2 regions of the Methylovirgula sp. 4M-Z18 genome follow, and region 2 is predicted to be linked to the other one. Evidence: predicted binding sites of a transcription regulator. Region 2 holds the regulator's gene; the other holds the start of a gene.
What was found. The regulator LexA, encoded in region 2, represses DNA repair genes until DNA is damaged. The targets are predictions, from matches to a motif close to TGTTCNNNNTGTGTTCNG.

Region 1: the regulator LexA is predicted to act here: its motif matches at 1,687-1,704, upstream of V9T28_RS15185 (DNA recombination protein RmuC).

The regions. Positions count from the first base shown of each region.
Region 1 is NZ_CP149574.1:3,263,346-3,266,660, forward strand. Features, by position in the region: gene truA (tRNA pseudouridine(38-40) synthase TruA) at 1-72, opposite strand, end outside; gene fmt (methionyl-tRNA formyltransferase) at 74-1,030, opposite strand; gene V9T28_RS15180 (peptide deformylase) at 1,072-1,587, opposite strand; gene V9T28_RS15185 (DNA recombination protein RmuC) at 1,731-2,924, shown strand; gene V9T28_RS15190 (serine hydrolase domain-containing protein) at 2,934-3,315, opposite strand, start outside.
Region 2 is NZ_CP149574.1:1,727,443-1,730,757, forward strand. Features, by position in the region: gene V9T28_RS07930 (ComEC/Rec2 family competence protein) at 1-1,033, shown strand, start outside; gene lexA (transcriptional repressor LexA) at 1,038-1,745, opposite strand; gene V9T28_RS07940 (PLP-dependent cysteine synthase family protein) at 1,931-2,980, opposite strand; gene V9T28_RS07945 (molybdopterin molybdotransferase MoeA) at 3,020-3,315, opposite strand, start outside.

The DNA of each region.
Region 1 (3,315 bases), 1.5 Mb from region 2:
ATGCACCTCCTGCCGCTGCCAGCCGGCGAAGGGCGTACCGTCATATTCGATGGTGAGCTTGTAGCGCGGCATGTCAGTTAAGCTTCGCTCCGGCCGCCACCGGCGTGCCGCGCAGGAAATCCGCGACCTGCATCGGTGCCTTGCCGGCGCGCTGGATTTCGGCGAGTTGAATCGCGCCTGTGCCGCAGGCAATCATGAGATTGCCATCAAGCGTAGTCCCTGGGACCGCGGGCGTCCCGCCCGCACCGGCGCCGGACGCCCGCGCTCCTAAATGTGCGCGCAAAACTTTGATGCGCTCCGGCCCCTTGCCGGAATCCATCTCGAACCAAGCGCCCGGAAAGGGCGTGAGGCCGCGAATGTGATTATGCACGTCCGGCGCAGGCTTCGCCCAATCGATCCGTGTTTCGCCCTTGTCGATTTTCGCGGCGTAAGTCACGCCATCTTCCGCTTGCGGCTGAAAGTGCAGCGAGCCACGCGACAACGCGCCAAGCGCGCGCGCCATCAGGTCGGCACCGATCGTCGCCATGCGGTCGTGCAAGTCGCGCGCATTCATCTCGGGCGTGATGGCGATTTTCTCCGCCATCCCGATCGGTCCGGTGTCGAGCCCTTCGTCCATACGCATCACCATGACGCCGGTCACCGTGTCGCCCGCCATGATCGCGCGCTGAATCGGCGCCGCACCGCGCCAACGCGGCAGCAGCGAGCCGTGCAAATTCAAACAGCCTAGACGCGGCGCATCGAGAATGGCTTTCGGCAAAATCAGCCCGTAGGCGACGACGACCGCCACATCGGCGTCGTGCGCGCGGAAATGTTCGGCGGCTTCCTCACTGCGCAAGCTTTTCGGCGTCAGCACAGGAATGTGAAACCGCTCTGCCACCACCTGCACCGGCGATGGCGTCAGTTCCAATCCGCGCCGCCCGGCGGGTTTGGGCGCGCGCGTATAACACGCCACGACTTCATGGCCCTGGCCGACGATCTCGGACAGAACCGGACACGCAAAATCCGGCGTCCCCATGAAGATGATGCGCAGAGTCATTTGATACTCGAAATCCTTGCGTCCTGGCTTCCGGCCTAGACCGCGAGCCGCGCCGCCTTGGTGAATTTCTTCATCACCCGGTCACGCTTCAGCTTCGAAATATGATCGATGAACAAAGCACCGTTGAGATGGTCGATCTCATGCTGCAGGCAGGTCGCGAGAAGCCCGTCGGCGTCGATCTCCTGCTCCTTGCCGTCCCGGTCTATATAACGCACGCGCACTTTCGCGGGGCGCTCGACCTCGTTGAAATAATCGGGAATCGACAGGCAGCCTTCTTCGTAGGTGGCGAGCTCGTCCGATTTCCAGACCACTTCCGGATTGAGGAAAACCATGGGCGCCGGCTCCTCTTCCTCCTTTTTGGCGAGGTCGATGACGACCACCCGCTTCGGCACGCCGATCTGAATGGCGGCAAGGCCGATGCCGGGGGCGTCGTACATGGTCTCGAGCATGTCATCCACGAGCGTCCGAATCTCGGCGTCGATCGTTGTCACCGGCTCGGAAACGAGGCGCAAACGGGGATCGGGCAGCAGGACTATGGGGCGGATGGTCATCGATGGGTCTCGGTTGATCGGGCTCTTGCGCATCACATAAGCGCGCTGGGGTAATCGGTCAATTTAATAGCTCCGGATTTACGGCCCTTAGATTGGAAAAGTTCCTATTTTGTTCTTACGCGCGAATCATATATGATGGGCTCATGCAAGGTATGACTCTCTCCTCCCCCGTCCTGACCCTCGGATCGACGCCGGTCACGGTACTGCACCTTCTGGTGCTCGCCGTCCTGGCCATGCTTGGGCTATTGCTCGTACTCGCCACAGCGACCCTGCGCGCCAATCGGGAGCGCGATTTTGCCGCCGGGGCCGAAGCCGAGCGCAGCCAGGAACTCGACGAGCGGCTGGGCGAGATCAACAAGGCCAATGCCGAGCTTGCCGGCCGGCTCGCAACCATGGCCGAGGTGCTCACCACCCGCCAATCGGACCTCGCCCGCTACATGGCCGAGCGGCTCGACGCGGTCGGCACCAAGGTCGGCCAGGGGCTGGAGCAATCCTCCAAAACGACGGCGGAGAATCTCACCAAGCTCAACGAGCGCCTCGCCGTGATCGACGCGGCGCAGAACCGCCTCACCGGCCTGACCGAAGAGGTGGTGACGCTGAAAGATATTCTCGCCAACAAGCAGACACGCGGTGCCTTCGGGCAAAGCCGCATGGAAGCGATCATCCGCGACGGCCTGCCGCCCAACGCCTTCGAATTTCAGGCGACGCTGAAAACCGGCGTGCGGCCCGATTGCCTAATCCGGCTGCCGAATGACGAGCGCGGCATGGCGATCGACGCGAAATTCCCGCTCGAAGGCTTTACCGCTCTGCGCGAGGCGGAAACCGAAGAGGAGCGACGCGGGGCCATCGCGCGGGTGCGCGGCGATGTCGGCAAACATGTGAAGGACATTGCCGAGCGCTATCTGGTGCCCGGCGTGACCCAAGACATTGCAGTCATGTTCGTGCCTTCGGAATCGATCTTCGCCGACCTGCACGAATATTTCGACGACGTGGTGCAGCGCGCCCACCGCGCCCGCATCACCATCGTGTCCCCGTCCCTGCTGATGATGGCGGTGCAGGTGATCCGCTCGATCATGCGCGATGCGCGCATGCGCGAGGAAGCGCACCGCATTCAGGACGAGGTGGGCAAATTGCTCGACGACGTGCGGCGGCTGGGCGACAGGGTCGGTAAGCTCGACGACCATTTCCGCCAGGCGCAGAAGGACGTGTCGGATATCGTGATTTCCTCGAACAAGGTGCTGGCGCGCGGCGAGAAGATTCAAGCGGTGGAGTTCGAGGACGCGCCGGAAAGAACCGCGCCCGCGACGACAGTGAAGTTTCCGCGGGCAGCGGAATAGATAAGCTGCTTAAGCGTAAACCGCATCGCGGATCGCATCGGGAAAGGCGCCCTGCATCCCGGCGAAAGCGGTATTCGTCAGTGCAACGACGGAAAGCTGGCGCACCGGATCGACGAACCAGGAATGGCCGTAGGCACCGCCCCATTGCAGCGTGCCCTTGGATTGCGGCGTTGCCGTGCCGGCCGGATCTTCCAGCACCGCCCAACCATAGCTGAAGCCCCAGCCCGGCCCCCGGGTTTCGGCCCGCGGATCGAGCTGATTCGTGACCATGGCTTTGACCGTCTTGGGCTGCAGGATCGGTGCGCCGCCCTGGCGAATGGTCTCCAAGAAACGCAAGATATCGCCGGCCGTGCCGGCCATTCCCGCCCCGCCGGACGGATAGGAATTGGGA
Region 2 (3,315 bases):
GCGCCGTGCGCCGCAGGACCATCGCGGCTTGCAGGGTTGGTTCGCGCGGCATGTGGCGGGCGCGCCCAAACATCTCCTCGCCGGGACCGCCGCCGCGACCTGCGCCACTGCGGCCTTCATGGCCTATGATTTTCACGAACTCAGCCCATACGTGCTCATCGGCAATCCGCTCACTTTGCTGGTGATCGAATTCTTCGCCGTGCCAGGCGCGTTGCTCGGCGCGCTTTTATATCCGCTCGGCCTCGACGGGCCGGTTTGGACCTATGTCGGCATGGGCATCAATATCGTCATGGCGGCCGCCGGCCATTTAAGCGAATTGCCCGGCGCCACTCTGCATCTGAAAGCTTTCGCGCCGTCCGCCCTGTTGTGTTTCACCCTTGCACTTGCCTGCGCCGTGATCTGGCGCAGCACGCTCTTTCGTCTCGCAGCCCTCCCGCTCATAGGACTTGGGATGTTCGTCGCCGCACAATCCGAAGCCTATGACATCTTCATTCCATCCTATCCGCAATCCATCGCCGTGCGGCAAGACGACGGAACGTTGGGTGCGCTTGGCCTTCGTCCGGATCTCTTCGCGCTCGCGCAATGGCTGAGCGCTGATGGTGATAGCCGGACGCCGCGCGACGCGGCACTCAGCGCGCAATCCCATTGCGATAAACTCGCTTGCATCGCGACGCTGCCCAATGGCGAAGTCCTGTCATTGGTGTTGCAGGCGCAAGCCTTTTACGAAGATTGCACGCGCGCCAACATCATCGTCAGCCCGCTGATCGCGCCGGACTATTGCAAAGCCCAACACATTTTCGATCGCGAAAAACTTCTCCAAACCGGCGCCGTCGCGCTGCGCTGGTCCAACGGACAATTGATGATGCAAGCCGCGCGTGCTCCGTTGGAAAACCGCCCCTGGTCGCCTCTGCCGACGCCCATCCGCAAACCCTCGCATTTTGCCGATGCGGCAAAGCCGTCACAAAACTCCAGCAACGCGTCCGCGCCGAAAAACGATTACGGCGATCCGTTCGCCTATGATGCCGATCAATGAAACGTCAGTATTTACGGATCAAGCTGACGAGCTTGCCCTGGATCTTCACCCGGTCCGGCCCAAAGATTCGCGTCTCATAAGCCGGGTTTGCGGCTTCGAGTGCGATCGAGGCACCGCGCCGGCGCAAGCGCTTCAAGGTCGCTTCCTCATCATCCACCAGCGCGACGATGATGTCGCCGGTGTCGGCCGTGTCCTGCCGGCGGATCAGCACCGTATCGTTTTCGAAAATTCCCGCTTCGATCATCGAATCGCCGCGCACTTCCAGTGCGAAATGTTCGCCCGAACCCAGGAACTCCGGTGGTACCGAAATCGTGTGGCTGCGGGTCTGAATTGCGGAGATCGGCGTTCCGGCGGCAATGCGCCCCATCACCGGCACAGCGACGCTTTGCATCGTCTCGTCGTCGGGCGAGGCCGTGCCCACCGCGCGCACCTTGCCGAGATTGCCCTCAATGACGCTCGGCGCGAAACGGCCATTGCGCGAGCTGCTCGGCACTGCCGACTCCGGCAGTTTCAACACTTCTAGCGCGCGGGCGCGATTGGGCAGCCGGCGGATGAAGCCGCGCTCCTCGAGCGCCATGATCAGCCGGTGAATGCCGGACTTTGACCGCAGATCAAGCGCGTCCTTCATTTCGTCGAAAGATGGAGGCACGCCGGTTTCCTTCAGGCGCTCGTGAATGAAGCGGAGCAATTCATTCTGTTTCTTGGTCAGCATCGATCATTCCCCTTCATGTGCTCGCAACCTTAAGGAAGCCTTCGCGAATCAATCGCTGTTCCTCATAACCTGCGGCAGGACCTTAAACAAATCATGAACGCATGTTAAGCGTTCTTTTTATGTTCCGCAAGGGGTAAATCGTTGAATTTGGCGCAAGACTCCTGGGTTTGACGGTACGAGGGCGTTCAGCCGGCCCGGTTAATTTCTTCTGCGACCGCATCAAGCCGAGCGGCGAGACCTTCGCCGAATCGTCCGCTCACGCAGTCATCGTCGAACAAATCGGCATAGCGCTCGCCCGAGTCGCAAATCAGCGAAACGATCGAACCCGGCTCGCCGGCATCGAGCATGCGCCGCCGCAGCCGCAACGCGCCGATGAAATTCGTTCCCGTGGAGGGGCCGACGCGGCGGCTGAGGATCTTTGACAGCACGCGCATCGCGGCAATCGAATCGAGGTCCTCGACCGGAAACATTTCGTCCACCACGTCGCGGATGAAGGACGGCTCGACGCGCGGCCGGCCGATCCCCTCAATCCGGCTGCCGGTGGCGCTGGTCAGCGTGGGGTCGCCGCTGGCGTGATAGGCCGTGAAGATGGAGTTTTCCGGATCGACGACGGCGATACGCGACGCATGCTGGCGGTAGCGCACGAAACGGCCGAAGGTGGCCGATGTCCCGCCGGTCCCCGCGCCGACGACGATCCAGGCTGGAGTCGGATGGCGCTCGTGCGCCATTTGCGCGAAAACGGATTCGGCAATGTTGTTGTTGCCGCGCCAGTCGGTGGCGCGTTCGGCATAGGTGAACTGATCCATGAAATGGCCGCTGGTTTCGCGCGCCAATTGGTGCGAAGCGGCATAGACGGCATCGGCGGAATCCACGAGATGCAGGCGCCCGCCGTAGAATTCGATCTGTGCGCACTTTTCCTGGCTGGTGCTGCGCGGCACGACGGCAATGAAGGGCAGGCCCAAAAGCCGCGCGAAATAGGCTTCGCTGATCGCTGTCGAACCGGAGGAGGCTTCGATGATCGTCGTGCCTTCATGCACCCAGCCGTTACACAAAGCATAGAGGAACAATGAGCGCGCGAGCCGGTGTTTCAAGCTGCCGGACGGATGGGTCGATTCGTCCTTGAAGAAAAAATCGACCGCGCCGGGAAGCGGGATTGGCACGAGATGCGTATCGGCAGAGCGTGTAAAATCCGCCTCGATGCGGGAGATGGCAGTGTCGAGCCACGTGCGGGCCATACGTCCTCCAATCGATGAAACGCTTGAGAGCGTGCCTGACTACAGCCGAATGATCCGGCACAGATCGCCGGCGTCCGCCGCCGCGGCATGCGGGACGCGGATCAGGAGGCACTGCGCCTCGGCCAGGACGCGCAGCATCGAGGAATCCTGCAGGCCATGCGGTGTCACGCGTGGCAGGTCGTCCGCGCGCTCGGTGAGCGTCGCGCGCAAATAATCCTGCCGGAAATCATTGGCCTTGACCGGCACGGCGAGGCGCGCCGGCTCGCTGTGATCGTCCGCCGCGTCGGGGTCGCCGCTGAGCGCGCGGATGAGCGGCACCACGAACAGTTTCGAGC